DNA from 4 places in the Serratia sp. NA_112.1 genome. Region 3 is predicted to be linked to each of the others. Evidence: predicted binding sites of a transcription regulator. Region 3 holds the regulator's gene; each other region holds the start of a gene.
What was found. The regulator CRP, encoded in region 3, controls carbon source genes, mostly activating them, when cyclic AMP is high. The targets are predictions, from matches to a motif close to ATGTGANNNNNNTCACAT.

Region 1 (8,076 bases), on a different contig from region 3:
AACCACGGCACCATTCAGATCGGCGATACCTTCACCCAAGGTGAAGACATGAAATTCACCGGTATTCCGAACTTCGCACCGGAGCTGTTCCGTCGCATTCGTCTGCGCGATCCGCTGAAGCAAAAACAGCTGCTTAAAGGCCTGGTGCAACTTTCTGAAGAAGGGGCGGTGCAGGTATTCCGTCCGATCGCCAGCAACGATTTGATCGTCGGTGCGGTCGGTGTGCTGCAGTTCGAGGTGGTGGTTGCACGCCTGAAAAGCGAATACAACGTGGAAGCCTTGTACGAGTCGGTCAACGTTTCGACCGCCCGTTGGGTGGAATGCAGCGATGTGAAGAAGTTTGAAGAGTTCAAGCGCAAGTGTGAGCTTAACCTGGCACTGGACGGCGGCGACAACCTGTCTTATATCGCGCCAACCATGGTTAACCTGAATATCACCCAGGAACGCTACCCTGAAGTGGTGTTCCGCAAAACACGTGAGCACTAACAGAACAGCAGAGCGCCTTAGGGCGCCCTCAGACTGATGACAAACCTCATTCCTGCCCAGAGCGAGTAGAGGTCGATAAATAAAAATCAGGAAAATCAATTTATTGATTTTCGGCTGTTCACCACAAAGCAGGAAAAACCACGCTTTTTCCTGCTTTGTCAGCAACCTAAGGGCGCCCTGACTCATCCCCCTCCACAGTCTGCTAATTAGTTAACCTCTCTCACCAGTTATTGCATTTCTCATTGCTAACCGTTTTGCCGGGCAGCGCCTGCTTTTTTTGCTATATGGTCTATATTTAACAGGGCATAACCTATCAGGTAAGCGTAATTCACTGCTTTTTTTCATAACTGCAGTGAGTTATTCGGAGCTGTTGCCAATCAGAGACAGTGTGATGTCATGTAAATCAATAACATAGCGGCAACATGGATTTTACTGATGTGTTTTGTCGTCAATAGGCGACATTTATTAGCGTAAAATCTAAGCGTTATTAATTTTGTTATTGATTTTAAATGATTTTTTAAGATTGGCACAGCCGTTGCAATACTCCTGATGTGGCAACAATCGTTTAGCGTGAATGTTTGAACGTATAGAAATCGTGAAGTATTACTGAGTGGGCCGCGTTATGGCGGCTGAAGGATCCGTAACCATTTTGGATCCACAACCAAAGGAAGAGATCGATGAAAAATACTAAATTTGCACAATCACTGATGGCTGTTGTTTTGGGTTCCGTTCTGGTTAGTGGCAGCGCGCTGGCTGAAGACACCATGCTCAATAAAGCGTCAAGTGCCGCTGATAGCGCGGGTGCCAAAATCGATAGCTCCATGAAAAAAGTTGACGGCTACATGGATGACAGCGCAACAACGGCTAAAGTTAAAACTGCGTTGGTTGATGACAAAACCATCGCCAGCTCTGATATCTCGGTGAAAACTGAAAAAGGCACCGTCACCCTGAGTGGTTTCGTCGGCAGCCAGGCGCAGGCCGAGCACGCGGTTGAAGTGGCCGGTAAGGTGGAAGGCGTCAAATCCGTCAGCGACAAGCTGCACGTGAAAGACGAAAGCAAGCAGTCCATAAAGGCCTATGCCGGTGATACTGCGACGACCAGCGAACTGAAGGCCAAACTGCTGGCCGATGACATTGTTCCGTCGCGTAACGTGAAAGTAGAAACCACCGACGGTGTGGTACAGCTTTCCGGTGAAGTGAAAACTCAGGCGCAGTCAGAACGTGCTGAAAGCATTGCCAAGGCTATCGACGGTGTGAAAAGCGTTAAAAACGACCTGGTCGTTAAGCCATAAATTTTTTAGCAAGCGTAACAACAAGCACCAAATCCTGGGTTAGCCGTGAGGCTAGCCCAGGATGCACCATCAAAAAAAGAAACTGACCTGTAGTCTGGTTGCGCCCGAGAAGGGCACGGATTGCGATGCGTTTTTTCACTATGGTAAGGAGAAGCTTATGTTTCGTTGGGGCATTATCTTTTTAGTCATCGCATTGATTGCTGCAGCATTAGGTTTTGGTTCACTGGCGGGTACCGCCGCCTGGGCTGCAAAAATCGTCTTCGTCGTAGGGATCATTCTGTTCCTGGTCAGCCTGTTTACCGGCCGCCGACGCCCTTAGCTTTATCCTCAAAGTGTAACAAAGCTTAATCTGTTTTCTCGCAGTAGGGAGGTCAGTCATGAACAGCGACATTATCCTCGGACGCTGGAAACAGCTGAAGGGCCGGGTGTGTCAGAGGTTGGCGCAGTGGTCTGACAGCGACTGCATCTGGCTGATGGGCAGCAATGATTGCCTCTCTGGTGTACTGCAAGAGGATTACGGAAGAGAGCAAGACAAGGTATCCTCGGGTAAAACGTCTCACTGAGGATGCAGGGTTGGGATACAGAATACCCATCACGCTCGGCAATATCGAACCGCTGGCGTATAAACCTTACCGGCCTGGTAAAATGGCGCTGGTATGTGAAGGGGGCGGGCAGCGCGGCATTTTTACTGCCGGCGTGCTGGACGAATTCCAGCGTGCCCGTTTTAATCCTTTTGATCTGATGATCGGCACTTCTGCCGGCGCGCAAAACCTCTCGGCTTTTATTTGTGGCCAGATGGGCTACGCGCGACGGGTGATCACCCGCTACACCACTTCCGCTGAATTCTTTAACCCGTTGCGCTTTGTGCGCGGCGGGCATCTTATCGATCTCGACTGGCTGCTCGATACCACTACCCAACAGCTACCGCTGGCGATGGACGTTGCGGAAAAAAGCCTGATTGATGGCCGTGAATTCCTGATGTGTGCCTGCCGCAGTGATGACTTCGAACCGACCTACCTGCCCGCGCAACGCGAAAGCTGGCTGCCGGCCATCAAAGCATCCAGCGCCATCCCCGGTTTTTATCGCATGGGCGTGGAGTTGGACGGCGTCAGCTATCAGGATGGCGGCATCAGCGATGCGATCCCGGTTGAAGAAGCCTATCGCCGTGGCGCGGATACCATCGTGGTGATCCGCACCGTGCCGTCGCAGATGTACTACACGCCGCAGTGGATGAAACGCATGGAGCACTGGCTGAGCGAAAGCAGCCTGCAGCAGATGGTGCGCATCCTGCAACACCACGAGCAAAGTTACCACCGCATCCAGCAGTTTATTGAGAAGCCGCCCGGCAAGCTGCGCATCTTCGAGATTTTCCCGCCGAAACCGTTAGCCAGTAATGCTCTGGGGAGTCGTGTCACGTCGCTCAATCAGGACTATCACCTGGGCCGTAAGTGCGGGCGCTACTTCCTGGCGACCGTTGGCCACTGGCTGGTAGAGCAGGACAAACTGGACGGCATGAAGGTGACAAAGGCGCTGTCACGCCGTTTGATCCAACCGGAAAACGTGATCATGCCTTCACCGATCATTACCGACATCAGCCATCCGCGTGATCTTGCCAATCCGTCGGAAGCCAAGTTGGCGGCGATGGACATTATTTTGCCGGGCGAAGTACCACCGGGCGAGGGGGGCCTGCTGTGATGCACGACTTCACCGACACCCACTGCCATTTCGATTTCCCACCCTTTAGCGATCATGAGCCTGAAAGCCTGGCACTGGCGGAGCAAGCGGGTGTGCGAAGGATTATCGTACCTACGGTGACCGCCGATCGTTTTGTGCGGGTGTTAAAGCTGGCACGCGATTATCCACCGCTGTTTGCCGCCCTGGGGCTACACCCGCTGTATATTGCCAAGCACCATGAACCGGAGCTGGAGCAACTGGCAGAATTCCTGGCCAGCCAACCGCCGAAGCTGGTGGCGGTGGGGGAGATTGGCCTCGATCTGTATATGGCAAACCCGCAGTTCGAACGGCAACAGCGGGTGTTAACCGCGCAATTGAAGCTGGCAAAGCAATATGATTTGCCGGTGATCCTGCATTCGCGCCGCAGTCACGATCAACTGGCGGCAATGCTGCGTCGCACCGAAGTGCCGCGGCGTGGTGTAGTACATGGCTTTGCCGGCAGCCTGTCGCAGGCGCAGGCGTTTATTCGCTTGGGGTATTACATTGGCGTAGGGGGCACCATCAGCTATGAGCGGGCGCAGAAAACCCGCAATGTGATGGCCCAACTGCCACTGACCTCGCTGTTATTGGAAACCGATGCGCCTGATATGCCGCTGGCCGGTTACCAGGGCCAACCCAACCGCCCCGAGCGCGCGGTGGAAGTGTTCCATGCGCTGTGCCAACTGCGCTGTGAATCCCCGGATGAGATTGCCGCCCATCTGCAACACAACACTCACGCCTTATTTACTCTCTGAGCGTTAAAATGCGACTTAAACGTGATGAATGTCACGTTATAAGATTTTCATTTGCTTCCTGTTGTATACATTTGTGACATAAATCGGTGCGGGTATCCTCTCGCTCCGTATAATCGCACCCCGAAATCACTCATAAGCAACCCTCGCGGTACAACCGGACAGGGATGCATTTCTTTTTTTTCGCAACAGGGATATTTTTCATGCAACTCATCATGAGCCTGGTCGGCATGGCGGTGCTGATCGCCATCGCCGTGCTGCTCTCCAGCAACCGCCGCGCGATTAAGTTCCGCACCGTTGGCTGGGCATTCGTTCTTCAGGTCGCCATCGGTGCGCTGGTGCTGTATGTCCCGGTGGGCCGCGCCATTCTTGGCGGTATGTCGGCGGGCGTGGCTAACGTGATTGCCTACGGTAATCAGGGGATCTCATTTATCTTCGGCGGTCTGGTTTCCGACAAGATGTTTGAAGTCTTTGGCGGCGGCGGCTTCGTTTTTGCGCTGCGCGTCCTGCCGGTGATCGTGTTCTTCTCCTCGCTGATTGCGGTGCTTTACTACCTCGGTATCATGCAGCTGGTGATCCGCGTGCTGGGCGGCGGCGTGCAAAAATTGCTGGGTACCTCGCGGACGGAATCACTATCGGCTACCGCCAATATCTTTGTTGGCCAGACCGAAGCTCCGCTGGTGGTGCGCCCGTATATCGCCACCATGACCCAGTCTGAACTGTTTACCGTGATGTGTGGCGGCCTGGCCTCGGTGGCCGGTTCGGTGCTGGCAGGCTATGCCCAGATGGGCGTACCGCTGGAATACTTGATTGCCGCTTCGTTCATGGCCGCACCGGGTGGCCTGCTGTTTGCCAAGTTGATGGTGCCGGAAACCGAAAAAACCCACGACAAGGACGATGCGACGAAGTTGATCGCGGAAGAAGACCGCCCGGCCAACGTGATCGACGCAGCGGCTTCCGGTGCAGCTTCCGGTATGCAGTTGGCGCTGAACGTTGGCGCAATGCTGTTGGCGTTTATCGCGTTGATCGCTCTGTTGAACGGTATTCTCGGCGGTATCGGCGGTTGGTTCGACTATCCGCAATTGTCGCTGGAGCTGATCCTGGGCTGGGTGTTCTCACCGATAGCCTTCCTGATCGGCGTGCCCTGGCATGAAGCGATGACCGCCGGCTCGTTTATCGGCCAGAAAATTATCGTGAATGAATTTGTTGCCTACATGAACTTTGGCGCTTACCTACGTCCGGACGACGTGGTGGCGGCAGAGGGGCTGCAGGTGCTTTCAACCCATACCAAGGCGCTCATCTCCTTTGCCCTGTGCGGCTTCGCCAACCTGTCATCGGTGGCGATCCTGCTCGGTGGTCTGGGCAGCATGGCACCGAATCGCCGTCACGACATCGCACGCTTCGGTCTGAAAGCCGTGGCAGCGGGGACGCTCTCCAACCTGATGAGCGCAACCATCGCCGGGTTCTTCCTGGCGCTGTAAGCCCGGACTGTCCTGCATAGGGCAACAGGCTCTATTGCAGGACAGCGCCTATACTTCTAGCACGGGCACAGGATGTTGTGCTCGCTGTCTTTGCCCGTTTCTTTAGCGAATTTGTGAACGATATCGCGTTATTTTGTGATGTTCTTCACATATAATTCCTGTCTGTTACAGAGTTATTTCATATAGTGTGACTGTGATAGCGAATAGCCCCAGGCGATCGTGTTCAAATAGCTATTACTGACCCTGCGCGATGCGGAGGGTATGTGCGGTGAGAAGGATCTCAGTTGCCGATGGGGGAACCCGTTCCCCAGCGCTATCTTCAAGGAACCAAGTCCGCTCGCCAACACTCAGGTTCTCAGTTGGAGAGTTTTATGACCGAATTAACCGCAGCAGCGCAACGTGCGCTGACCTTAATGGATTTAACCACGCTGAACGATGATGACACCGATGAGAAAGTCATCGCGCTGTGTCGTCAGGCGAACAGCCCGGCCGGACATACCGCGGCCATCTGCATTTACCCGCGCTTTATCCCGGCGGCGCGCAAGGCCCTGCGTGAGCAGGGGACGCCAGACATCCGCATTGCGACCGTCACCAACTTCCCGCATGGCAACGATGATATCGAGATTGCGCTGGCGGAAACCCGTGCGGCTATCGCTTACGGTGCCGATGAAGTGGACGTGGTGTTCCCTTATCGCGCACTGATCGCCGGTAATGAGCTGGTCGGTTTTGAGCTGGTGAAACAGTGCAAGCAGGCCTGTCTGGCCGCCAACGTGCTACTGAAAGTGATCATCGAAACCGGTGAGCTCAAGCAGGCCAATCTGATCCGTAAGGCTTCGGAAATTGCCATCAATGCCGGCGCGGACTTTATCAAGACCTCAACCGGTAAAGTGCCGGTCAACGCGACGCTGGAAAGCGCCGAGCTGATGATGTCGGTGATCCGCGATCTGGGCGTCGCCAAGACGGTGGGTTTCAAGCCGGCCGGCGGTGTGCGTACGGCGGAAGACGCACTGCATTACCTGCAACTTGCCGATCGTATTCTGGGTGAGGGCTGGGCTGACGCGCGTCATTTCCGCTTCGGGGCTTCCAGCCTGTTAGCCAGCCTGTTGGCGACGCTGGGCCACGGTGCCGAGCCATCTGGCAGCGGTTACTGATCGATTCCGTCGGCAAGGCGTGAAATGGCGCCTGCCCGCACTCTACATTAGCTAAAACAGGGGGATGCCTTGTTCCTGGCGCAAGAAATTATTCGTAAAAAACGTGACGGTCAGCCGTTGAGCGAAGCGGAAATCCGCTTTTTCATCAATGGGATCCGTGACAATGTGGTTTCCGAAGGGCAGATCGCAGCCCTGGCGATGACCATCTACTTCCACGACATGACCATGCCGGAGCGCGTGGCGCTCACCATGGCGATGCGTGATTCCGGCACCGTGCTGGACTGGAAAAGTCTGTCGCTGAACGGCCCGTTGGTCGACAAGCATTCTACCGGCGGTGTGGGCGACGTGACTTCGCTGATGCTCGGCCCAATGGTGGCGGCTTGCGGTGGTTATGTGCCGATGATTTCCGGCCGTGGCCTGGGGCATACCGGCGGTACGCTGGACAAGCTGGAGGCGATCCCGGGCTTTAATATTTTCCCGGACGACAATGCCTTCCGTAAAATCATCCAGGACGTCGGCGTGGCGATTATCGGCCAGACCAGTTCGCTGGCACCGGCGGACAAGCGTTTCTACGCGACCCGTGATATCACCGCCACGGTGGATTCTATCCCGCTGATCACCGCCTCGATTCTGGCGAAAAAGCTGGCCGAAGGGCTGGATGCGTTAGTGATGGATGTGAAGGTCGGTTCCGGCGCCTTTATGCCAACCTACGCATTGTCGGCCGATCTGGCACAGGCGATTGTCGGTGTGGCTAACGGAGCAGGCTGCAAAACTACCGCACTGCTGACTGACATGAACCAGGTACTGGCTTCCAGCGCCGGTAATGCGGTCGAAGTTCGTGAAGCGGTGCGTTTCCTGACCGGTGAATACCGTAACCCACGCCTGCTGGAAGTGACGATGGCACTGTGCGTGGAAATGCTGCTGTCCGGCGGCCTGGCGAAAGATGATGCCGATGCGCGTGCCAAGCTGCAGGCGGTGCTGGACAATGGTAAAGCGGCGGAAGTGTTTGGTCGCATGGTGGCGGCGCAACAGGGCCCGATCGATTTCGTCGAGCGCTACGACAGCTACCTGCCGGCCGCCACCCTGAGTAAACCGGTTTACGCCGAAAAACAGGGTATCATCAGTGCGATGGATACCCGTGCGCTGGGCATGGCGGTGGTATCGCTGGGCGGTGGTCGCCGTCGTGCGACCGATAATATCG
Region 2 (8,076 bases), on a different contig from region 3:
GTTCTACCGACTGAACTACAGAGGAATCGTGTGAACGGGGCGAATAATAGCGGGGTGCTGCGGCTTTGTCAAAGCACTAAACTGCCAGAAAAGTGCGTTTGCTGATGGAATGAGCATGTTGCGTTGTTTTTCGGCACTCATCCTGTTTATCCACGCGGTTTATCACCACAAAATCGTTTTCGTCGACGTTGCACCGGCCATTGCACGTTTCTGGTGCGCAGGGGGACAGGCACCTGACGAGTAGCAGAAAAATTTTGCGGTGAGTTTGCCACCTGATCCCCCCACAGTGCCTCCTGACGGTAGTGAATCTCCGCGTTTTGCCTCTGATATGTAGGATGAATGAACAGAAAATATGTATTGGCCGTCACAATGGCTGGATTTTTGCTTAGCTAAATTCGGGTAATGCGACTGCGCTCTCGCGCAAATTATTTTCCCCGTCTACACATAAAGTGACTGGTCCACGCCCCTGGGCGTTTCGCTATACCCGTCATACTTGAAGCCGTATCGGTGTTGGCTGCGAACACCCACCCCAGACACTGACATGAGTAAGCATCCTGGGGATGGATGTTCTTGCCGCCTTGATACAGCTCCAATTATTTGGGGTCTAAAAACAGTGCTGAGGAATACAACAATGTCATCGAAACTTATTAAAAGTCCGCTCGCTGCTCTGCTTATCGGTTGTTTAGGTTCTGCTTTTTATGCTCAGGCGGATATCGTTATTGGCGTCGCCGGGCCATTCTCCGGGCCGAATGCGACCTATGGCGATCAGTATTGGCGTGGTGCCTCACAGGCGGCAGCGGATATCAACGCCGCCGGTGGGATTAAAGGGGAAAAAATCAAACTGGTGCAGGGGGATGACGCCTGTGAACCCAAACAGGCGGTCGCGGTCGCCAACCGATTAGTGGATCAGGACAAGGTCGCGGCGGTAGTAGGGCACTTCTGCTCCTCCTCCACCATGCCGGCCTCCGAGGTGTATGACGAAGCCGGGATTATCGCCATCACCCCCGGATCCACCAACCCGCAAATTACCGAACGCAACATGACCAACATGTTCCGCATGTGCGGCCGCGATGATCAGCAAGGGGTGATTGCCACCAACTACATGCTCAATACCCTGAAAGCCAAACGCATCGCGGTGATCCACGACAAAGACACCTACGGGCAGGGGCTGGCAGATGCCGCCAGGGCTGAGATGAACAAGCGCGGCGTGAAGGAAGTGCTGTATGAAGGGCTGTCTCGCGGTGAAAAAGACTTCAACGCGCTGGTGACCAAGCTCGCCTCGGTCAAACCCGACGTGGTTTATTTCGGTGGCTGCCATCCAGAGGCCGGGCCATTGGTCCGCCAAATGCGTGAGCAGGGCGTGACCGCCAAGTTCTTCTCCGGTGACTGCATCGTGACCGAAGAACTGGTGACCGCTGCCGGTGGGCCACAGTACACCAACGGCGTGCTGATGACTTTCGGTAACGATCCGCGCCAAATTCCGGAGGGTAAAACGGTGATCGCCAAGTTCCGCGCCAGCGGTTTTGAGCCGGAAGGCTACACCCTCTACTCCTACGCTTCGATTCAGGCGATCGCCGCAGCCTTTAGCGCTACCGGCGGTAAAGACAGCGCCAAGGCCAGCGAATGGCTGAAATCGCATGATGTGGATACCGTGATGGGCAAAAAGGCCTGGGACAAGAAAGGCGACCTGAAGGTATCGGATTACGTGGTCTATCAGTGGGACGATAAAGGCAAATATCACCAACTCTAATCCATCCTCGGCGTCTTTCAAGCCACAGCGTTGTTGGCTGCATACGGTCACCCCAGTCACTTAGCGTATCTAAGTTCCTGGGGATTCGCGTACTTGCCGCCTGGCTGTAACTTGAAATCCATTGAGGATTAACCCATAAGCGGATCCGCGTGTTCGGCGGGTCCGCGCCGATACTTCCCTTGGGCCGCGTCTGCACTAGCTTGCGGTCCCACCAGGCGAGACTGCTCATTATGGATGTTTTCTTTCTGCAACAGTTGATCAACGGCCTGACGCTCGGCGCGGTTTACGGCCTGATCGCCATCGGCTACACCATGGTTTACGGCATTATCGGCATGATTAACTTCGCCCACGGCGAGGTATACATGATTTCCGCCTACCTGTGCGCCATTGGGTTGGCGTTACTGTCGTTCTTCGGCCTGCAATCCTTCCCGCTGCTGATCCTCGGCACGTTGGTGTTTACCATCGTCGTCACCGGGGTGTATGGCTGGGTGATCGAGCGCATCGCCTACAAACCCTTGCGCAATTCCACTCGTCTGGCACCGCTGATCTCCGCTATCGGCATGTCGCTCATTTTGCAAAACTACGCGCAAATCAGCCAAGGACCGCGCCAGCAAGGGATCCCAACGCTGCTGGACGGCGTGTTCCGCCTCAACTTTGACGGTGGGGTGATCCAAATCACCTACACCAAGGTGTTTATCCTGGTCGCCTCATTGCTGGGCATGGCCATCCTCACTTACATCATTCAGCACACCCGTCTGGGGCGTATCTGCCGCGCCACCCAGCAGGATCGCAAGATGGCGTCTATTCTGGGCATCAACACCGACCGGGTGATCTCCCTGGTGTTCGTGATTGGTGCCGCCATGGCCGGGCTGGCGGGGGTGTTGATCACCATGAACTATGGCACCTTTGATTTCTACGTCGGCTTTATTATCGGCATCAAGGCCTTTACCGCTGCGGTGCTGGGGGGCATTGGTTCGTTACCCGGCGCGATGCTTGGTGGCCTGCTGCTGGGCGTCGCGGAGGCGCAGTTTGCCGGCATGGTGAACTCCGATTACAAAGACGTGTTTTCCTTCGGTTTGCTGGTGGTGATCCTGATTTTCCGCCCTCAGGGCCTGCTCGGTCGGCCAATGGTCGCTAAGGTTTGAGGGGAAAACTATGTCGCAATCTAGGGTTCACCCAGGGCTGAACGTTAAACGCAGCTTGCTGGATGCGGTGCTGGCCGGGCTGATCGCTTTGATCGTCTTCGGGCCTATCGTCGGTATTGTTCTCAACGGATACAGTTTTAACTTTGAACCGCGCCGCCTGGCGTGGATTATCGCCGCGGTGATGGCCGGGCGGCTGTTGCTGAGCCTGTTTCTGCAAACCGCGCCGGGGCGCAAGCTGTTGACGCGTTTTGACGGCGGTAATGACGGGGTATATGTCCGGGCGATAGGGGCAAAAACCAGCCTGCGTTGGGGAGTTCCGTTAATGGCCGTGATCGCGCTGTTGTTCCCGTTTGTCGCCACCAAATATCTGCTGACGGTGGCGATCCTGGGGCTGATTTACGTGCTGCTCGGGCTGGGGTTGAACATCGTTGTCGGGCTGGCCGGGCTGCTTGATCTCGGTTACGTGGCGTTTTATGCCATTGGCGCTTATGGCCTGGCGCTGGGTTACCAGTATCTCGGGCTGGGGTTCTGGGCGATGCTGCCGCTGGGGGCGCTGATGGCGGCGCTGGCCGGTGCGCTGCTGGGGTTCCCGGTGCTGCGCATGCACGGCGACTATCTGGCGATCGTCACGCTGGGGTTCGGGGAAATTATTCGTCTGGTGCTCAATAACTGGATGTCGCTGACCGGTGGCCCCAACGGCGTCTCGGTGCCTGCGCCGACGATTTTTGGCCTGGAATTTGGCAGGCGGGCGAAGGACGGCGGCGTGCCGATCCACGAATTCCTTGGTATCGCCTATAACCCCAACCTGAAATTTATCTTTATCTATGCGGTGCTGTTCCTGGTGGTGCTGCTGGTGCTGTACATCAAGCACCGGCTGACGCGCATGCCGATTGGTCGGGCCTGGGAGGCACTGCGCGAGGATGAAATTGCCTGTCGCTCCCTCGGGCTGAACCACGTTCTGGTGAAGCTGTCGGCCTTTATGATGGGCGCCTCCACCGCCGGGCTGGCCGGGGTGTTTTTCGCCACCTATCAGGGCTTCGTCAACCCCACCTCATTCACCTTCTTTGAGTCGGCGTTGATCCTGGCGATCGTGGTACTGGGCGGTATGGGGTCGACCATCGGTGTGGTGCTGGCGGCGTTTGTACTCACGGTGGCACCTGAGCTGTTGCGCAGCTTCGCCGAGTACCGGGTGCTGCTGTTCGGCGTGTTGATGGTGGCGATGATGATTTGGCGGCCCCGTGGGCTGGTGCGCATCAGCCGTTCCAGCTTTGCTCCGCGCAAGGGGGTAGAGCCATGAGCGACGCTATCCTGAAGGTTGAGCATCTGATGATGCATTTTGGCGGCATCAAGGCGCTCAATGACGTCAATCTGGCGGTGGAGCGTGGCTCCATCACCGCGCTGATCGGCCCCAACGGTGCCGGGAAAACCACGGTATTCAACTGTCTGACCGGTTTTTACCGTGCCACCGGCGGAGCGATCCTGCTCAATACCTATAAGCGCCCGACCGACGTGATCCAGGTGCTGGGGCAGAAATTCCATGCCGGCGATTGGGTGAATCCAAAGCGGTTCGGCTCGCGCGTTTACTACAAAATGTTTGGCGGCACCCACCTGGTCAATCGCGCCGGGCTGGCGCGTACCTTCCAGAACATCCGTTTATTCCGTGAAATGTCGGTGGTGGAGAACCTGCTGGTGGCGCAGCACATGCTGAGCAACCGTAATCTGATCGCTGGCGTGCTCAATACGCCGGGTTATCGTCGGGCAGAAAGCCAGGCGCTGGATCGCGCCTTTTACTGGCTGGAAGTGGTGGAACTGGTGGATTGCGCCAACCGGCTGGCGGGGGAGATGTCCTACGGTCAGCAGCGGCGGCTGGAGATTGCCCGGGCAATGTGCACCACGCCGGAGATGATCTGTCTCGACGAACCCGCAGCCGGGCTAAACCCGGTGGAGACGGCGACGCTGAGCCGCATTATCCGTTTTCTGCGTCAGCACCACGGTATCACGGTGTTGTTGATTGAACACGATATGGGCATGGTGATGGAGATCTCCGATCGGGTGATTGTGCTCGATCACGGTGATGTGATAGCCGAAGGCACGCCGAAAGAAATTCAGCATAACGATAGGGTAATCGCCGCTTACCTTGGCGCGGACGAAGAGGAACTGGCGGGATGAGCAATGTGATGTTGGAGTTTCGCAACGTAGACGTGTTTTATGGCCCTATACAGGCGTTGCAGCAGGTCTCGCTACAGGTGAATGAAGGGGAGACGGTGGCGCTGATTGGCGCCAACGGCGCGGGTAAGTCGACGCTGCTGATGTCCATCTTCGGCCAGCCGCGCATCAGCGGCGGGCAGATCCTGTTTCGTGGCGAAGATATCAGCCACCGTTCCACCCATTATGTTGCCAGCAGCGGTATCGCTCAGGCTCCCGAGGGGCGGCGTATTTTCCCGGATATGAGCGTGGAGGAAAACTTGTTGATGGGTACCATTACCGTCGGCAACCGCTATGTAGCGGAGGATTTACTGCGCATGTTTGATTTGTTCCCACGCCTGAAGGAACGGCGTAACCAGCGGGCGATGACCATGTCCGGCGGTGAACAGCAGATGCTGGCGATCGCCCGGGCGCTGATGAGCAGGCCAAAACTGTTGTTACTGGACGAGCCGAGCCTCGGGTTGGCGCCGATCATCGTCAAACAGATCTTCAGTATTTTACGGGAGCTGACCCGTGGCGGTATGACGTTGTTTCTGGTGGAGCAGAATGCCAACCACGCGCTCAAACTGTCCGATCGCGGCTATGTGCTGGTCAACGGCCAGATTCGCCTGACCGGCAGCGGTGCGGAGCTGTTGAACGATCAGGAGGTAAGGAAAGCCTATCTGGGGGGGGCCTAGAACTGGCGCTGGATCCAGCGTACGTTCAACCGTACCAATGCAATAATGCCGTTGGACAACATCCGCAGCCCGGTGGGTAAATCGCGGCGGCGGATATCCAGCAGCAACACGGTGCGCACCTGATCGCTGTCGTTCCACACCTCGTGTTCGAAGGTATCGTCCCACAGCATAAATTCCCCATCATTGAGCCGGTATTCTTGCCCGTCGACTTTCAACACGGCGGCGGGCAGACCATCGGCACCCTTGGGCATTGCCAGCACCAGATAACCGCGCAGAATGCCACGGAACGGGCCACGGTGCGCCGGCACCTGTTTACCGGGGGCCAGGAAAGACAGCGAGGCGGAAAGCACATCGGGGGAGGAAGCGATCAGGCTGGCCAATAATGGGCAGCGGGCGAGATTGCGGGTTATCGGCTGGCCGTAGGCCTGCATGATAAACATGCGCCAGTCACGTGCGTCATTGGCAGAGATCGACGCCTGTTCGCTCATTATCTCGTGAAATCGCGGAATATTGTGCAGATCTTGCGCCAGAGTCAATGCCTCATCACGGATCTGCGGCCACTGGGCGGTAAAACGCTGGGCGTCGGGGAACAGTTGGGTACTGTCGAGCACCGGCGCACTGCTGATGCGGCGATCGTAAATGCGGCGGAATACCAACACTGACCAATCATAGATAGCTGACATATGACCTCAATTAACGTGACCAAAGCTCTCGCCGTCCGTTGATATTATTATTGTTTAATATGCGACTGCCGGGTGATTAATTCACCGTTATACAAACGTTGGCCGTCCGGCTCGAAAGCCTGCGTCAGGCAATGAATGCCATCGGCAATCAACGACTGCATCGGCTGGCGATAAGTGGTCAACTGGTAACTGGGGGAGGCGGCCAGTTCAATATCATCAAATCCCACCACGGCAATCGGTGCGCAGGCCGTGGATGGCAAAAGGCTGGCGAAAAAAGTACCTTAATAAAAGTGTGACGCATATCGCATTTATCCAGCCGATTGGTTAAAATATGGCTACTTCCCGCACCCGTCCGGATCCCGTTTAACATGGAACACACTCAGGTCTCTCGCTCAACTGCCTGGTTGCGCGTGGTCATACTTGCCGTCTCGGCCTTTATCTTCAATACCACCGAATTTATTCCGGTCGGGTTGCTGAGTGATATCGCCCAAAGCTTCTCGATGCAGACCGAGCAGGTGGGATTGATCATCACTATTTATGCCTGGATCGTCGCCGCCAGTTCGCTGGTGTGTATGCTGCTGACCAGCCGGATTGAGCGACGCAAACTGCTGATCGGGGTATTTATCCTGTTTATCGCCAGCCATGTGCTGACCGCCGTGGCATGGAACTTCACCACGCTGGTGATTTCCCGTGCCGGTGTGGCGCTGGCCCATGCGGTATTCTGGTCGATCACCGCCTCATTGGCGATCCGGGTCGCACCGGCGGGTAAAAAGGCACAGGCATTGGGCCTGCTGGCCGGGGGAACCGCGCTGGCGATGGTGCTCGGTTTGCCGCTGGGCCGTATCGTGGGTCAAATTCTCGGCTGGCGCATGACCTTTATTGGTATCGCCGTCTGCGCCACGCTGGCGCTGGTGCTGCTGTGGCGTTTGCTGCCGGTGCTGAAAAGCGAGCATTCCGGCTCCCTGGCCAGCGTGCCAATGTTGTTTAAGCGCCCGGCGTTGGTCAGCCTGTATATGCTGACCATCATTGTGGTGACGGCGAATTTTACCGCGTACAGCTATATCGAACCCTTTATTCAGACCGTAGCCGGGTTGTCGGAAAACTTCACTACCTTGATGCTGTTGCTGTTCGGTGCCGCCGGGATCGTCGGCAGTCTGTTGTTCAGCCGCTTCAGCGAACGCTTCCCGTCGGGCTTTTTCATCGGCGCCATCGGCTTATTGATGCTGAGCCTGCTGCTGCTGTTACCGGCCTCCGGCGATGAAAACCACCTGACGGTGTTGTTCGCGGTATGGGGCATGGCGATCATGGCAATTGGCCTGTCGATGCAGGCCAGGGTATTGAACCTTGCTCCGGACGCTACCGATGTGGCGATGTCAATCTATTCTGGGCTGTATAACTTCGGCATCGGTGCTGGCGCACTGCTGGGTAATCAGGTCAGCCAGTATCTGGGCATGGGCAACATCGGTTTTGTCGCGGCCCCGCTGGCGTTGATCGCCCTTGGCTGGTGTCTGCTGAACTTTTACCGTAGCGAACGCCTGCAACACCACCAGATCCGCTAACTTCCCGCGCTCTGATAGTGGGCCGCCGGCTCACTATCAGGCCTCTCCCCACGGCTT
Region 3 (8,076 bases):
GCCAGCAGTTGCAGGGTGTAGACCGCCGTCACCGTAAAACCAATAACCGCCAATCCGTAGTTTTTACGTGAAACCAGATAGGCCAGCAGCGTAATCACCAGCATCACGCTCAGGGTCTCGGCTTCGGGCAGTTGTAATTGCAGCAGACCGGCGGCGATGACGAGTCCGGCCAGAGTACCGAGCGCACGGTGCTGGATGCGCACCCGGGTGGCATTGTAGCCGTTCTGGCTTACCAGCATGATAGTGAGCAGGATCCAGTAGGGTTTCGGCAGGTTGAACATCATCCCGAGGCTGCTGCCTGCCGCCAGCGTGACGCCTAATCGTGCCGCATTACGCATGGCATTGGATTTGAACGACAGATAACTGACCAGCGCCGGCCAAAACGGCAGGCGGTTTTGATTGGCCATCAGGTCACGCCGGTAGAGTGGATGCTGGGTACGCAGCAGGCGGGCGATGCGGCTGAAGTGGTAGTAGCAGAACTGCCCAACCGGATTCTCCGGGTGCTGTGCCGCCACTTTTTCCAATGCTGTCAGTTCATTGCCCATATTGAAGCGTTGCGAATGTTGGTGGTAGAGAATATCGTGCGCCACCGTGCGCAGCCGATTGGCAATTACCTGCGCATTGCGGCGGATAATGGCTTCGGCCTGGCTCTGTTCTACCAGTTTTTGCACCTCTTCCGGCAGGTGCAGGCTGACGGTGATGTGTTCCTGCAAATCCAGCGCGACCTGGAAGGTGCGTTGCAGGCGCTTTTGTTCGAGATTGCTGGCATGGGGGAGAAAATTAAGTTGTTGATACAGCAAGGTGATCAGATCCATGACCTTTTGCTGGCGCACCAGCAGGGGAGGTAATGCGGTCTGCGGGTCGGTGTGCTGGGTCAACAGCGAATATTTGGCTTCGAAGTAGTCCGCCAGTTCCAGATAGAGCTGATTAAGCGACTCGCGCATCGGCTGTTCTTTCCACAGCTTGAACCAGAACCAGGTAAACAGGCCGTACCAGGCCGTGCCCACGATATATAACACCGGCGCGTGCCAAAGCGGCACCGTACCGGCCATGCTGAGGGAGAAGATGGCGGCAACTAGCGCAGCAGGCAGCAGACGGGCGTGTAGCGGGCTTATTTCACCGTTGACACCGAGCAGCAGCGCCAGGCCGAGCATCAGTATCGGCAGCGGCAACTGCCACAACAGAGCTTGCTGCAGCAACAAACTGCTGAATGCAAACAGTGAACCGCCGACGATCAGGCGTTTAAAGAAGCGTTTATGAGGCGTGTCCAGCCCGGCGATGTTGCAGCAGGCGGGAACCAGGGAAAATAGCAGGCCGTATTGTAGTTGGCCGATCAACAGCCCGAGCAGAACCGGCAGGCACAGCACCAGCGTTTGTCGTAGTGCGTAATTAACTTCCGGATGATAAATCAGTCGGCGCCACATGATGACTAGGGGCATAAAAAAACGGCGCGAATTATCGCGCCGTTTTTTCAGTGATTAACGGGTGCCGTAAACGACAATAGTTTTGCCGTGGGCGGAGATCAGGTTTTGATCTTCCAGCATTTTCAGAATACGACCAACGGTTTCACGTGAGCAACCGACGATCTGGCCAATTTCCTGACGGGTAATTTTAATCTGCATACCATCCGGGTGGGTCATGGCATCAGGCTGTTTCGCCAGGTTCAGCAGGGTTTGCGCGATGCGGCCTGTAACGTCCAGGAAAGCAAGGTTACCCACTTTCTCAGAGGTGATCTGCAGACGGTTTGCCATCTGAGCTGACAGGCGCATCAGGATGTCCGGGTTAACCTGAATCAACTGGCGGAATTTCTTGTAGGAAATTTCAGCCACTTCACAGGCGGTTTTCGCCCTAACCCAGGCGCTACGCTCCTGACCTTCTTCAAATAATCCAAGCTCGCCGATGAAATCCCCCTGGTTAAGGTAGGACAGGATCATCTCTTTACCTTCTTCATCCTTAATCAGCACCGCGACGGAGCCTTTGACGATGTAGTAAAGCGTTTCGGCTTTTTCACCTTGGTGAATCAGCGTACTTTTGGATGGATATTTGTGGATATGGCAATGAGACAGGAACCATTCGAGAGTAGGGTCTGTTTGCGGTTTGCCGAGAACCATTCGCTGTTATCCTCTGTTGTTATCGCTGCCTTGTGTCACAGGGGTCAGAGTTCCCTGTAAAACGTGCTGTCGCCGTTGTTTTAATGGTAGCTGGCAGCAGGTTTTGAGGCGTGTCATAAATATACGCTGTCGCTCTAGCATATTAACTTGCCGGGAGAGCTGCAAGCTACATTCTGTTAACATACCGGTAAAGGAGCCTTTCCCTGGGAGTTTCCCTGAAATCAGTGTCCCGGAAAGATTTATTGCGGCTCTGTTTGTAGCACAGAGTGAGGCGGGTGTCTTGTGTTGTCTCGCTTCAGCATGATTAGCATCAGGTTCCGTTGCCAGTTTCTATGCGAAAGCGTAGTCTGATTTTAAGAAATTAACCGGAGTGACCAGCATGCAGGCAAGAGTTAAGTGGGTGGAAGGGTTGACGTTTCTGGGCGAATCCGCGTCTGGCCATCAGGTATTGATGGACGGCAACGCCGGCGATAAAGCGCCCAGTCCGATGGAAATGGTGCTGATGTCGGTGGGAGGATGCAGCGCGATAGATGTGGTGTCGATCCTGCAAAAAGGACGCAACGACGTGCGTGATTGCGAGGTGAAGCTGACCTCTGAAAGGCGCGAAGAAGCGCCACGGTTGTTTACCCATATCAACCTGCATTTCATCGTCACCGGTAAAGATTTAAGTGACAAAATTGTTGAGCGCGCGGTGAATCTTTCCGCCGAGAAGTACTGTTCGGTGTCATTGATGCTGAGCAAGGCCGCCAGCGTGACCCACAGTTTTGAGATCCGCGCGGTGTCCTGATAGATAAAGGGGCGCGGTCCGTTGCCGCGCTCCGGTAAGTTAGCCGATTTTTTTGCCTTCCAGCAGTTGCTGCACCAGCGGCGCCATAATCAACTCCATTGCCAATCCCATTTTGCCGCCCGGCACCACCAGCGTATTGATATGCGAGATAAAAGATCCCTGCAGCATCGCCAGCAGATAAGGGAAATCGATCTGATCCAGGCCGCGGAAGTGGATCACCACAAAGCTCTCGTCCAGCGAGGGGATCGCCTTGGCGGCGAACGGGTTGGAGGTATCTACCGTCGGCACCCGCTGGAAGTTGATATGGGTGCGCGAAAACTGCGGTGTGATGTAGTTGATGTAGTCTTCCATCGAACGCACCACTGAATCCATCACCGCTTCACGGGAGTGGCCACGCTCGCCGGTATCGCGAATTAACTTTTGGATCCATTCCAGGTTAACAATAGGCACCACGCCGACCAGCAAGTCGACATGCTTGGCCACGTCGTTGTGTTCGGTCACTACGCCGCCGTGCAGCCCTTCATAAAACAGCACGTCGGTCGGTGCCGGTAAGGCTTCCCACGGGGTAAAGGTCCCCGGTACCTGGTTATAGGGCACCGCTTCATCGTAGGTGTGCAGATACTTGCGTGAACGACCGGTGCCGTTGGTACCGTACTCGCTAAAGCTTTGTTGCAGCAGGCCAAAATCGTTCGCTTCGGGGCCGAAATAGCTGATATGACGGCCAAGATCGCGCGCTTTGCGGATCGCCGCGTCCATTTCCGGCCGGGTATAGCGGTGGAAACTGTCACCTTCCAGCTCCGCGGCGCGGATGTTCAACTGCTGAAAGATTTTACGGAACGCCACGCTGGTGGTGGTGGTGCCGGCACCGCTGGAGCCGGTCACTGCGATAACGGGATGTTTGGCGGACATGGTGATGGGTCACTCCGTGTTTAATGCGCAGGCGTCAGTTAAAATTTTTGGTCTGTTTGACACCTTTTCGCCAAGGGCAAAATTCCGCGCGTTGGTTTGCAATCCCTCATTGTTACCTGATTTTTTCCGTCAGTCATAGAACCGACAGTCACTAAATTTCTTCTTGCCCGGCACGGAACTGCCCGCGCGGCATGATGTTGATGGTCTCATGCAGTTCTGACCATACCAGTAGCACCTCGCCGTTTTTCAATTGGCGGCGCACGTCTTCCACTTTATGTTCCAGGGAACGTTCATGCTCACCGTAGTCGGTCCCTTCGCGCAGCACAAAGGATTCAATCAGGCTATTGAGGGTCTCGGTTTCCAGTTCTTTCCAGGGGATGATCACTTGATTGTTTCCAGGTAAGGGGCAAGCCAGGATGGAATACGGTATTCCAGCCACATATGGGGTTTTTTCAATGTACCGCCGACAAAACCGACGTGGCCGCCAAACTCGGTCAACTGATATTCAATGTTGTGCGGCAGCGTGGCGGTTTCGGGGATCACTTCGTCGGTCATAAAAGGATCGTCCTTGGCATGGATGATCAACAGCGGCGTTTGGATCGACGGCAGCAGTGGCAGGGCGCTGCAACGGCGGTAATAATCGGTGGCATCGCTAAAGCCATGGATGCGCGAGGTAATCGCATCATCAAAGTCGCGGATCCGACGCAATGCCTTGAGCTGCGGCAGCTTGAGCGGCAGGGTATCAGGATAGTGCAGCAGTTTACGGGTGGCGTTTTGTTTCAACTGGCCGAGCAGGTAGTGCTGATAAACCCGCGAGAAGCCTTGATCCATCCGCCATGAGCAAGGTTCCAGCATCAATGGCGCAGAAACCACCACCGCCGCCTGCAGCAGACTGTCGGCGCCCTGCTGTGCCAGATAACAGGCCAGCATATTGCCGCCGAGTGAGACGCCAACGGCAGCGGTGGGGGCTTCTCCGTAGGTAGTACGCAGCCACTGGAGGAAGAAGCGCGCATCTTCCGTTTCACCGGAATGATAGATGCGTTGCTTGCGGTTCGGCACGCCACTGCAACCGCGAAAATGCATTACCACCCCGAGCCAGCCCTTTTCACGCCAGGCGTTGAGTTGACCATGGGCATAGGGGCTGTAGAAACTGCCTTCCAGGCCATGGAACAGCACCACGCGCGGCTTGCCGCCGGCCTGAGCCGGATCTTCGCTCCAGGCGAGATCGACAAAGTCACCGTCGGGCAGTTCCAGCCGTTGCCAGTGGGGTTTCAACTGCACGTGGCGACGCACCAGCCGTGGTAGCAGCGTTTGCAGATGGGGATTACTGGCCCCGCTCAACGGGCGAAAGGATTCATGCATAGCTTGAATTAAATTCTTATTGGCCACTCTTGTGGGATGATTAGTGCGCTGATAGCTTCACTACCCTGAGTTAACAATAATACTGCAAAAAATGACCTGGGTGAGGAGCGCCCGCCTGATGGATGCGAGTTTATTTCTTTCGATGTTAGGTTTTCTGTGGGTTGCCGCGATCACACCTGGCCCCAACAATATGTTACTGACCACTTCCGGTGCCAACTTCGGCTTTATGCGTTCACTGTTGCTGATGATTGGCATCATGCTCGGCATGCAAAGCATTTTGCTGTTGGTGGCGTTCGGCGTCGGCAGCTTGATTCTGGTTTATCCGGCGCTGCATCTGGTGCTGAAAATTCTCGGAAGCCTGTATCTGCTGTGGCTGGCATGGAAAGTGGCTACCGCCGCTTATGAAAAACTTGAAACCGACGTGGCACCGCCCAAACCGATACGGCTGTACCAGGGTTGGCTGCTACAGTTCCTTAATCCCAAGGCCTGGTTGATGGCGCTGGGGGCGGTGGCCAGCTTCAGCCTGGCTGGTGCTCAATACAACTCCTCTATTCTGGCGATCTCACTGGGCATATTCGTGGTGAACATCATTGCCGGCGTGATTTGGCTGGGATTTGGCACGGTGATTGGCCGCCTGCTGCGCAGCAAAAAGGCCTGGATCATTTTTAACGTTTCTATGGGGTTGCTCACCGCGGCCTGTGTGTTACTCATCTGGCATTGAGGAATTGTGAATGGTGGAGAATTACTTCCATATTGCGGCCTTCACCGGTCAAGGGTTTCGTGGCAATCCGGCCGGCGTCTGCCTGCTAAAACAGCCTTTGTCGGCTGCGGAGATGCAGGCCATCGCCAATGAACTGAACCTGCCGGAAACCAGTTTTGTCTGGGACGATGGCGATATGTCGGCCATCCGTTGGTTCACGCCCCAGCGAGAAGTCGATTTGTGCGGTCACGGCACGCTGGCGGCGGCACACGTGATGTTCAGCGTGGTGAACCCGGCGCTGCAGGATATTCGTTTCCGCTCGGCGAGCGGCGACCTGTACGTCAAACGCGACGCCGAAGATGGCGAACGCATGGTCCTGGATTTCCCGTCCCGGCCACCGCAGAAGGTTGTGGAACCTGAAGGGTTGGCGGCGCTGCTGGGCGCTCATCCGCAGGAAGTGTGGCAGGCCAATGCGCTGTTGGTAGTGTTGGAAAACGAAGCGCAGGTCAGGGCATTGCAGCCGGATATCCCGGCACTGATTGCCTTGGTCGGCCGGGCAGTGATTGTCAGCGCTCCGGGTGAGGCGGCGGATTTTGTCTCGCGCTATTTTACCCTCGACGGCGGCGAAGACCCGGTGACCGGATCCGCACACTGCACGCTGATGCCATACTGGAGCGCACGTCTTGGTCGCCATCAGTTGCACGCACTGCAGATTTCGGCGCGCGGTGGAGAGTTGTTCTGTGAGCTGAAGGGCGATCGCACCTTGATTGGTGGCTATGCGCACACGTTTTTGCGTGGGGAATTGAGCCTGTAATCAGGCTGAGCCACGCTCAACCAGCCGCCACTTAAGCATTTCATTGCGCGGCGGTTGTTGCGGATTTTTGATTTTTTCCAGCAGTAACTGCACGCTGCGCACGCCGAACTGGTGCATCGGTTGTTCGACGGTGGTTAGCGGTGGCGTGGTGACGGCACCGAATGGCACGCCGTCAAAGCCCATTACCGCGACATCTTCGGGAATGCGCAATTCCTGTTGGTGCAGGGTGCTCATCGCTCCACCGGCGATCACGTCGGAGATGGTGAATACCGCATCCGGCCGCGGCTCGGTATCCAGCAGGCGACCCATGGCCAACGCACCGGCGGCATATTCCAGCCCCTCGACGTATTCCACCTGACAATAGTCGAACCCGGCTTCGGCCAGCGCCTGTCGATAACCTTGCTCTCGCTGCTGCGAGTAGAGATAACGCATGTCGCTGTTGATCAGGGCAATACGTCGTCGGCCCCGTGCAACTAAATAACGCACGCCGGCCATCGCCGCCTGATGGTTGTCAATGGTGACTGAAGAGGCGCGAAACTCGGGATCGCCTTCACCGCATTGTACCCAGGGGAAATCGCCAATCATTGCGGTCAGGCCGGGCAGGCAACTGACGGCGTCCATGGTAATCACGCCGTCGACCACTTTACCGCTCAGCAGGCTGAGATAGGCGGACTCCCGGGTTGGATTGGATTCGGAGTTGCACAGTAAAATGTGGTAGCCGTGGCGTTCGGCTTCTTCTTCGATCCCGCGTACTACCAGGGAACAAAAAGGATTGGTGATACTGGAAACCAACACCAGCAGCATACGGCTACGCGAAGTGCGTAGCTGACGCGCCAGCAGGTTGGGTTGGTAGTCGCATGCGTGGATCGCCGCCAGTACCTTGTCGCGAGTGGCCGGTTTGACGATTTGCTGGCCGTTCAATACCCGTGAGACCGTCGCGGCAGAGACGCCGGCGAGTTTCGCCACCTTTTCGATCGACATGGTTTGCTGTTCCTTCTGCCCAATTGCCCCGCACAATATGCCCAAGTGCGACAAAAAATCTGCGTCTGACCTCAGGATTGTGATGTGGGTTACAAATTCATCTTATCAGTCCCTTGCGCCAGATTAATCAGGTTGCCGAAAAAAAGAAATCGATTACATTTTGTTCATGGTGGAAATGAAATCGATTACATTTTGCGATTTCGCGTTATTTCGCTGAACCCATAATCTGAAAAGAGGTGGCGGATGCAGGTGCAACTGAGAGTAGCGGAAAACGGTGATCGCCAGGCGGTCGCACAACTGATTCATCTGTCGACCAATGCCTGGTATCAACGCCACGGCATGGGCGCCATCTTTTCCGCAGAGCCGACCAGCTGCGGGCTGTTTGTTGACGTCTATCGCCATCTGGATCCCG
Region 4 (8,076 bases), on a different contig from region 3:
AAATTTTTCATCCACAATGAATTTGAAATCATATATTGATAAGCCACATACGATGCTGGTTGAGGGGCGTTACACGGGCAACAAGAAATAAAATCAACCATTAAATATTCATACATGGTGTGGAGGACTATGGAAATAACTATTGAAGTTTATTCATCATTGAGTCAGTTATCAAAGTCTGAATATGACCAGTTTCATCAATGCCGGAATGGAACGCTATTTTATGATTGGCGATTTCTCAACGCCTCTGAAAATGCATCGTTATTACCTGTAAAAAAAACTTATTATCTGGTTGCTCGTACGCATGGACAATTACTCGCGGTTGTTCCTGCCTATTTACAAAGGTTATCAATTGTAGATCCGTTTAAAGTCTTTGCTGAAAATTCAGGAATTATTGACCATGGTGATGAATATGGGATTTTCAGTCATACGATGCATTGTTTTGATAGCACTATTCCGAGTAGTAAACTCTCATTGGAGTTGTATGACGCATTATTTTGTCGATGGCGCAACCTGGCAATGATAGAGGGAGCCAGATATTTCGGCTTACTAAACGTGCAAGAACCATTTTTAATCCAGCATGCAGGGGCATTCGATTTAAATGTCAATTTCATGTTAGATCGTTGGCATGCAGAACTCTCTGATTTTATTGATTTTGAAAATTTTATTGAAAACCTGCCCTATAAAGGCCGGAATGAAATGCGCCGACAAATCCGTAAGTTTGAAAGTAGTGGTGCTACTTTGTCGATGTTGGCACCACCATTTGATAAACGATTAGAAAAACTTGCAGTACTTTGCCAGGAAACAACAGCTCGTCATGGAACTCCAGGGTATTTTCCTGCTGACCTCCTGGCCCGATTTATTCGAATCTGCGGTGATCTTATCCGTCTTAATTTGATTGAACGGGAAGGAGAATTGATAGCGGGAATGATTTGTTTCCAACAACAGGATACTTTGCATTTATGGTCGGCAGGTATGCGTTATGACGACGTGGAGTTTAGTCCCTATACACTGGCTTTTGCCAATGCCTATCGCTATGCCTTTTCTCATCAGTTAAAGCGCCTGGAAGCGGGTCGTCTCAATGCCAAAATCAAAACACGGTTAGGACTACAACCTGAACGATTATATACCCTCACGAGCGGGCGGCTGAATAAAGCTATTCCATTGTAATAGCTGAAAAGATCCATTTAATTCATGACAGGAGCTATCTATGAAAGAGACAAACTGTTATGCCGATTCCTACCGTAGTTTTACTCTCCAACTGGCCGGACGAGTACGTTCACGCTATCATCCTGAGTATCCTGGGTGGTTGCGACAATCGGCCTGGAATAAACGAAATTTTGGACGTATGCCCGAAATGATTGTACGGGCCCAATCCGTAGAAGATGTCGTTGATACGATAAATTTTGCGTATCAACATCGTCATCCGCTCAGTGTGAGTGCAGGAGGGCACAGCTATTCGGGTTGCTTTCTACGTAATAATAGTATTCTGTTGGATATTTCAGCATTACGTGAAATCCAGGTTGACCCTGATAATTCTTTGGCTCAGATAGGTCCTGGCGTCACTGCACGTGAACTTAGCCATCAATTAAAACGCTATGGATTGGCGTTTCCCACCGGGCATGCGGGTCAGGTCGCGCTTAGTGGGTTTCTCCTCGGCGGTGGGATGGGTATTAACACTACAGCCTGGGGAGGTATGAGCGTGTTTAATATTGAAGCGGTGGATTTGATCACCGCTGATGGGCAATTATGTCATGCTAGCGCGGAAGAAAACATTGATCTTTTTTGGGCTGCACGTGGTGCAGGGCCTAATGCTTTTTTCGTTGTCGTTCGTTTTTACCTTAAATGCCACCCCATGCCAAAAGCAATTGCCAACCACGTATATCAATTACCTTATAATGCACTAAGCATATTATTGGAAGTAATTGAAGGTCAAACTTGGGATCCTCGAATTCAAATCATGATTGGGTTAATGCACCCTCAACCCGATCAACCTCATACATTGATACTGAATATCATTGCTTTCACTGATAATGAACAGGAAAGTGCTGCACTTCAACGAAGTCTAATACAATTGATCCCTTCCTACCTCATCACTGTACTAACAGAACTTCCGAATAGCAGTTTTGAAGATATTTATCTACAAGGTGAAGGAATGCTGATTGGACGGCACTTTCGTAGTGACAATATCATAACCGATCGCATCCAGGCTGTAGGTCGTGTGTTTGATGTGGCTCTGCCAGAACAGCCTTCACCAGCAGGCATTACACTCTTAACCTGGCGTGGGGAACAAACCTTCCCCGATGCAGCTTACTCGGTGAAAGGTCGTTTTTTTGTCTCTACTTATTTGCAATGGTATGAAGAGCAAGACGATCTAGCTAATCGTCAATGGCTTCTCTCTCTTTATGACAAACTGGCTGAACTCTCTTGCGGCAGTTATATCAATGAGTTCGATCTTGAATCTCGCGCCCAACAAGTTGAATGTTGTTATCTGCCGAAAAACTGGCAACGACTATGTGAGTTACGTCAACAATATGATCCCTTTGAAATTTTTATTAACGTCAAATTTTTGCAAGATGAGTAGCCGATCTGACTAAACGCTCGCCTCTGGCATCTGGGTATACATGTAGGGGCGTTATTTCTTCGGCATAGCAAAGTTTATCAGTAGCACCTATTAGACGGTAATTTAATGATTTAACAATAAATACCCATTTAAATTGACCAGTTAACAGTGTTTCTGGTTCCGCTACTCCCTAAAACCCAATACGGCACAGTTGGTGAGTCTGTCCGCAAAAAATTGTAGCGGTTTCTCAGCCTCAAGCGCGTAAAAGGAGCCGAACATTTCGGGGGATTTTTTTAAGGCGGTAAGCCGGGTCGGTCGTTAGTCAGGTGTTACCAACGGGTAGCAAAGACGCTTTTATTTACACCGCCCGGCGTCGCCAGAAAGCCGTGAACCGGCCCGGTTTGGCGAACATCACCAGATTACCGAGCAGGATCAGGCACAGGCCAATCACCGCATTCAGGTGCCACTGATAGCCTTCATAGATTGTTGAAATGCTCAGTGCCACCAGTGGGAACAACAGGGTGCTGTAGGCTGCGGCACCGGCACCAATACGGCCCAGCAGGCTGAAATAGGCGGCAAAGGCAATCACCGAACCGAAAATTGCCAGATACAGCAGCGAACCGATATAGCGGGTGCTGAATTCAATTTGAAATGACGCGCCCTGAGCCAGGGCGATCAGCGCCATCAGGACTGCGCCGTAGCTCATGGCATAGGTATTGGTGGACAAAATGTCCAGTCCGCGCCGCTGGTGACGGGAGCTGATCATATTGCCCAGTGAAAAACCGAAAGTGCCGAGCGCGCTTAACCCAATGCCTTTCAACAGCTCCGGTGCCATTTGTGTTGCGACCAGATCTTGCCAGAACAGGGCGACGATCCCGGTGATACCCAGCACCGCCGCCGGTAGCAGGTTCGGGCTGGGGCGCTGGCGGAAGAAAATCATGCCGTTGACCGCGTTGAACAATACCGCCATTGAGAAAATCACCGACTCCAGCCCGCTGCTGATATAGGCCGCAGCATGGTAGAAGCAGTAAAAGTTAAACCCGAACACGCAGCAGCCTTGCAGGAGGCAAAACAGATGGTCGCCCAGAGCAATGCGGCGCAGGCGACGTGCCAGTAGCAGAATGACCAACATCACCAGCGCGGCGACCACAAAGCGGTAACTGATGGACACGGGAATGGCCACTGGCCCTTCCTGTTGCAGGGTAATCGCAATCCAGGTGGTGCCCCAAATCAGCACCACAGCAAGGTACAGCAGCGTGTTCATAATAAACTCCGGCGAAAACAATAGAAAGGCAGTATCAGCCACTGCACGCCGCCGTGCTTTCCGTGCTTTGCTGGCAATTGCATATTCTTGCGCTTTTTTTGGCAATAGCGCGGACTGACGGCTGGTGTGGCGCTGCGCCACTCTCTACACTGGAGGGATGGGTGAAAAGGGAGGCGGCGATGTCCGGCTACAAGGCGTTTGAAACACTGCGGGAACATAAAGCGCGGTTGCACAACAGCGTGCGGCTGGGTTCTGGCGTGGAACTGGCCGCTTGGTCCAACTGCAACGACCGTATTACCCAGGAAAGCGCCGATCACCATACTTTGAGTCTGTATGTTGCCGACGGTTATGAGTGTTATCAAAAAGTCCCCGGTGGCTGGAAGAACGGCGGCGGGCCGGATCGCTTTTGTATTATGCCGCGTCAGTATGAATCTACCTGGGACGTGCGCAGCGATTTGTCTTTTGTGCACCTTTACTGCACCGATCGTCATTTGCGTCAGGTGGCAGAGCAAACCTGGGATCGCAGCCCGGCGGCGATTGACCTCGAATCATGCGCCTTTGGCGAGGATCCGCAGATCACACTGCTGTATCGCCAGTTTTTACTTAACTGTAACTGGCAGGAGCGCAGCAACCAACTGGCACTCAGCAGTGCCACAACCCTGTTGATGTCGCACCTGATCCAGCGCTACAGCCAACTGCAATGGGCGTTGCCGCAGGTCCGCGGCGGCCTGTCTCCAGCGGTTGCCAGACGGGTGAAAGAATATATTGAGCAGCATCTAGACCAACCGTTGTTGCTGGCAGACCTGGCGGCGCAGGCGGGGCTGAGTGAGTTCCACTTTGCCCGGATGTTCAAACATGACACCGGTCTGGCACCACACCAGTTTGTGATGCGCGCGCGGCTGCAGCAGGCAGAAAAACTGCTGCGTCACAGCCTGCTGCCACTGACGCAGATTGCGCTGGAATGCGGTTTTAGTTCCTCCAGCCATTTCAGTAACCGCTTTAAGGCGGCCTATGGATTTTCCCCGACACAAATGCGTCGGGGGCGTTAGCCAACAGGAGAGAACATGGAACAGCAGTTCGCAGGACTGGGCGTGTTGTTTATCGCCGGATTTGGGCCGATTACCCAGCAAACGGAACAAAGTAAAGCGTTCTACGCGGATGCGCTGGGGCTGCCGCTGAAGCCGATGGACGGCAATGCCGATTATTTGCTGACTGAACATGGTGTGCTGGAGGGCGTGAAACACTTCGCCCTGTGGTCGTTGGCGCAGGCCGCACAGTCCTGCTTCGGCAGTGAGCAATGGCCGGCCGATTTGCCGGTACCACAGGCCTGGATGGAGTTTGACGTTGCCGATATGGCACTGGCAACTCAGGGATTGATTGATCGCGGTTATCGCCTGCTGGTAGCTAACCGTGAAGAACCCTGGGGCCAGAGCGTCACCCGCTTGCTCAGCCCGGAAGGGCTGTTGATCGGCGTGACCTTTACCCCTTGGTTGCGTGATTAATCGTTAATCAACGTTCTCCCCAGAGAATCTTCGAGGGAATAGATGACGCGGTAGCCGTTTGGCGTATTACATTCACGGTATTTGAATCAGGAGATAAAGGTGCCCCAGGCAAAACCGAGCATAAAGCTACGCCCAATGCTTGAAAAGGATCTTCCGGCCGCGTTCGAGCTGTCGCAGCAGGCGCAGTGGCCTCATCGAGGGGAAGATTGGCAACTGGCGTGGTCATTGGGGGCCGGTGTGATAGCCGAGGCCGAAGATAAGGTGGTGGGTTGTGCGCTGCGTTGGTTGTGGGGTGAACAACGTGCCACGCTGGGGTTGGTGATTGTTGCCGAGCAGCATCGTGGGCAAGGTATTGCCAGGGCGATGATGCAGCGACTGATGACACCCCTGGGCGATTATCAGCTTCACCTGGTGGCTAGCGATCAAGGAAAACCGCTGTATCGGCAGTTGGGGTTTATCGATCTGGGGCCCTTGGCGCAACATCAATGCCGGGAGCTGCCAATGCGCAATACCGAGCCTTTGCCGCCAGCTTTAACCCTGCGCCCGGCATTGCCAGCGGACATTGCCTTACTGACTGAGCTGGATTTTGCCGCCAGTGGCCTGCAGCGTCAGCCGTTGTGGGTAGCATTGTTGGCAAATGCCGAGCAGGTGTTGGTGCTGGAACGACAGGGTATTGCTGTGGGTTTTGCCCTGCGACGTCGTTTTGGTTATGGCAGTGTGATCGGCCCGGTGGTTGCATCTGAGCTTACCGGGGCCATTGCCCTGATTGATGCCTTGTGCCAGCCTTGCAGCGGTCAGTTTGTACGGGTAGATACACCGCTGGATACCGGTCTTGGCGAATGGCTGATTGGACGGGGTTTACCCTGTATTGATACGCCCACCATCATGGTTCGTGGCACACCTCAAAGACAGGATTGTCATCTTGCACAGACTTTTGCACTGGTTTCGCAAGCCTGGTCATAGAATTGAAATTAAGGGTTCGCGGCGGTGCATTGCCATAAGGTGGCATAGCGGTAGTTCTTTCTGGCCCGGCGGTTGAGTTCAACTGCCGGGCAGCGGTATTTACGGCAGTGGCCAGTTGGTGGGGGTGTTGCTGGCCACTTCGACATAAATATCCCAGGCGTGTGACCAGAACTGCGTAAAACCTTCCTGGCTGAAACTGATGCCCATCAGGCCCATGACGAACCAGCAGGTGGTGAACAGCCCCAGGCTGCTGAACATAAATGCCATGCCGTTGCGGCTGGTCTTACGGCAAACGACGTTTAGCTGGCTGGACATAAACATCATAACGGCGCTCAGTAATTCCCAGCGCATCATGATAAAACCTGTGGCAATGGCACTCATCGAACATGGTCCTTGGAAAAATCCGCAACCGGTGGGGGCTGTGCGGGCAAAAATTAATTAGTGTGATCTGCGTCACATTGTAGCACTGGCATAAATTACGTCTCAATCCCTGAGCGGCAGAAAAATCGGCATTTGGTAACATTCCAACATGCTGAAACATTTATGCCATTTCATTAGCAACCTTTTCATGGGGAGACTTTGCCAATAACGCTATGCTTGCCGACTTTTCACGACCCTGATTTATCTTGGGAAATTGTGACGTCTGACAGGTAACTCGCCACGCATGGCCCGATTAAAAGATAAAATTCGTGATCATTCCGCAGAGGAAATGCTGTTCATTCGCCGTGCCGGCGTGGCCATGGTGCTGGTCGTCGCCTGTTTTGGCGTGCTGGTCGCCAACCTGTATCGATTGCAGGTCAAACAGCATGGGTTCTACCAAACTCGCTCCAATCAGAACGACATTAAAATGGTGCCGATTGCCCCGAGTCGTGGGTTGATCTTCGACCGCAACGGCATCCCATTAGTGCGTAATATTACGCTTTACCAACTTCAGGTCGTCCCCAGCAAAATCGAAAACATGACCGCGTTGCTGCAACAGCTGACGCCGATTGTCGATCTTAGCCCCGAAGACATCACTGCCTTTCGAGATGATATGCACCATAACGGTCGCTACAAGCCGGTGACGCTGAAAAGCGGACTGACCGAGACTGAGGTGGCGCGCTTTGCGGTCAATCAGTACCGCTTTGATGGGGTAACCATCGATACCTATCAGCAACGGGAATATCCGTACGGTGCCGAGTTGGCTCATGTGGTGGGTTACGTATCGAAAATCAATGACGCTGATTTGAAGCGGCTGGATAAAGCCGGTCTTAGTGAGAACTACGCCGCCGACCACAATATCGGCAAACAGGGCATTGAGGCCTATTATGAGTCTGAACTGCACGGCACTACCGGCTATCAGGAAGTGGAGGTGGATAACCACGGACGGGTCATTCGCCTGCTGAAGGAGCAGCCGCCACAGGCGGGCAAGAATATCTATCTGACGCTCGACCTGTCGCTGCAGCAGTATATCGAGTCGGTATTGAAGGGGCAGCGAGCGGCGGTGGTGGTCGAGGATCCGCGTGACGGCGGTATTCTGGCGATGGTTTCCAGCCCCAGCTATGATCCCAATCCTTTCGTGAAGGGCATCAGTTATTCCGCCTATAAATCCTTGCTGGCTAACCCCGATTTGCCACTGATTAACCGCGTAACCCAGGGGCTTTATCCACCGGCATCTACCGTGAAGCCCTACATGGCGACTTCTGCTCTGTTCGCCGGGGTGATCACCCCCAATACCACCTTCTTTGGCGCACCGACCTGGACATTGCCGGGGACTCAGCGCCGCTATCGTGACTGGCTGAAAA

Region 1: the regulator CRP is predicted to act here: its motif matches at 5,858-5,875, upstream of deoC (deoxyribose-phosphate aldolase).
Region 2: the regulator CRP is predicted to act here: its motif matches at 6,751-6,768, upstream of ACUTQ5_RS05225 (sugar transporter).
Region 4: the regulator CRP is predicted to act here: its motif matches at 6,734-6,751, upstream of ACUTQ5_RS12585 (YjcB family protein).

Annotation. Positions count from the first base shown of each region.
Region 1 is NZ_JBQZFO010000004.1:207,984-216,059, forward strand. Features, by position in the region: gene prfC (peptide chain release factor 3) at 1-486, shown strand, start outside; gene osmY (molecular chaperone OsmY) at 1,164-1,778, shown strand; gene ACUTQ5_RS11135 (DUF1328 domain-containing protein) at 1,936-2,097, shown strand; gene ACUTQ5_RS11140 (CsbD family protein) at 2,156-2,341, shown strand; gene ACUTQ5_RS11145 (patatin-like phospholipase family protein) at 2,352-3,473, shown strand; gene ACUTQ5_RS11150 (TatD family hydrolase) at 3,470-4,246, shown strand; gene ACUTQ5_RS11155 (NupC/NupG family nucleoside CNT transporter) at 4,447-5,724, shown strand; gene deoC (deoxyribose-phosphate aldolase) at 6,096-6,875, shown strand; gene deoA (thymidine phosphorylase) at 6,945-8,076, shown strand, end outside.
Region 2 is NZ_JBQZFO010000002.1:181,681-189,756, forward strand. Features, by position in the region: tRNA gene ACUTQ5_RS05180 (tRNA-Asn) at 1-25, opposite strand, end outside; gene ACUTQ5_RS05185 (hypothetical protein) at 116-244, shown strand; gene ACUTQ5_RS05190 (branched-chain amino acid ABC transporter substrate-binding protein) at 632-1,750, shown strand; gene ACUTQ5_RS05195 (ABC transporter permease subunit) at 1,981-2,895, shown strand; gene livM (high-affinity branched-chain amino acid ABC transporter permease LivM) at 2,906-4,192, shown strand; gene ACUTQ5_RS05205 (ABC transporter ATP-binding protein) at 4,189-5,064, shown strand; gene ACUTQ5_RS05210 (ABC transporter ATP-binding protein) at 5,061-5,777, shown strand; gene ACUTQ5_RS05215 (aspartyl/asparaginyl beta-hydroxylase domain-containing protein) at 5,774-6,460, opposite strand; gene ACUTQ5_RS05220 (hypothetical protein) at 6,508-6,690, opposite strand; gene ACUTQ5_RS05225 (sugar transporter) at 6,829-8,019, shown strand.
Region 3 is NZ_JBQZFO010000018.1:18,992-27,067, forward strand. Features, by position in the region: gene ACUTQ5_RS21235 (YccS/YhfK family putative transporter) at 1-1,424, opposite strand, end outside; gene crp (cAMP-activated global transcriptional regulator CRP) at 1,479-2,111, opposite strand; gene ACUTQ5_RS21245 (OsmC family protein) at 2,491-2,898, shown strand; gene ACUTQ5_RS21250 (phosphoribulokinase) at 2,938-3,807, opposite strand; gene ACUTQ5_RS21255 (YheU family protein) at 3,959-4,192, opposite strand; gene ACUTQ5_RS21260 (hydrolase) at 4,189-5,169, opposite strand; gene ACUTQ5_RS21265 (LysE family translocator) at 5,288-5,890, shown strand; gene ACUTQ5_RS21270 (PhzF family phenazine biosynthesis protein) at 5,901-6,683, shown strand; gene ACUTQ5_RS21275 (LacI family DNA-binding transcriptional regulator) at 6,684-7,664, opposite strand; gene ACUTQ5_RS21280 (GNAT family N-acetyltransferase) at 7,908-8,076, shown strand, end outside.
Region 4 is NZ_JBQZFO010000005.1:54,585-62,660, forward strand. Features, by position in the region: gene ACUTQ5_RS12550 (class I SAM-dependent methyltransferase) at 1-91, shown strand, start outside; gene ACUTQ5_RS12555 (GNAT family N-acetyltransferase) at 130-1,170, shown strand; gene ACUTQ5_RS12560 (FAD-binding oxidoreductase) at 1,211-2,584, shown strand; gene ACUTQ5_RS12565 (DMT family transporter) at 2,922-3,827, opposite strand; gene ACUTQ5_RS12570 (helix-turn-helix domain-containing protein) at 4,007-4,876, shown strand; gene ACUTQ5_RS12575 (glyoxalase) at 4,892-5,329, shown strand; gene ACUTQ5_RS12580 (GNAT family N-acetyltransferase) at 5,429-6,292, shown strand; gene ACUTQ5_RS12585 (YjcB family protein) at 6,392-6,673, opposite strand; gene mrdA (penicillin-binding protein 2) at 6,957-8,076, shown strand, end outside.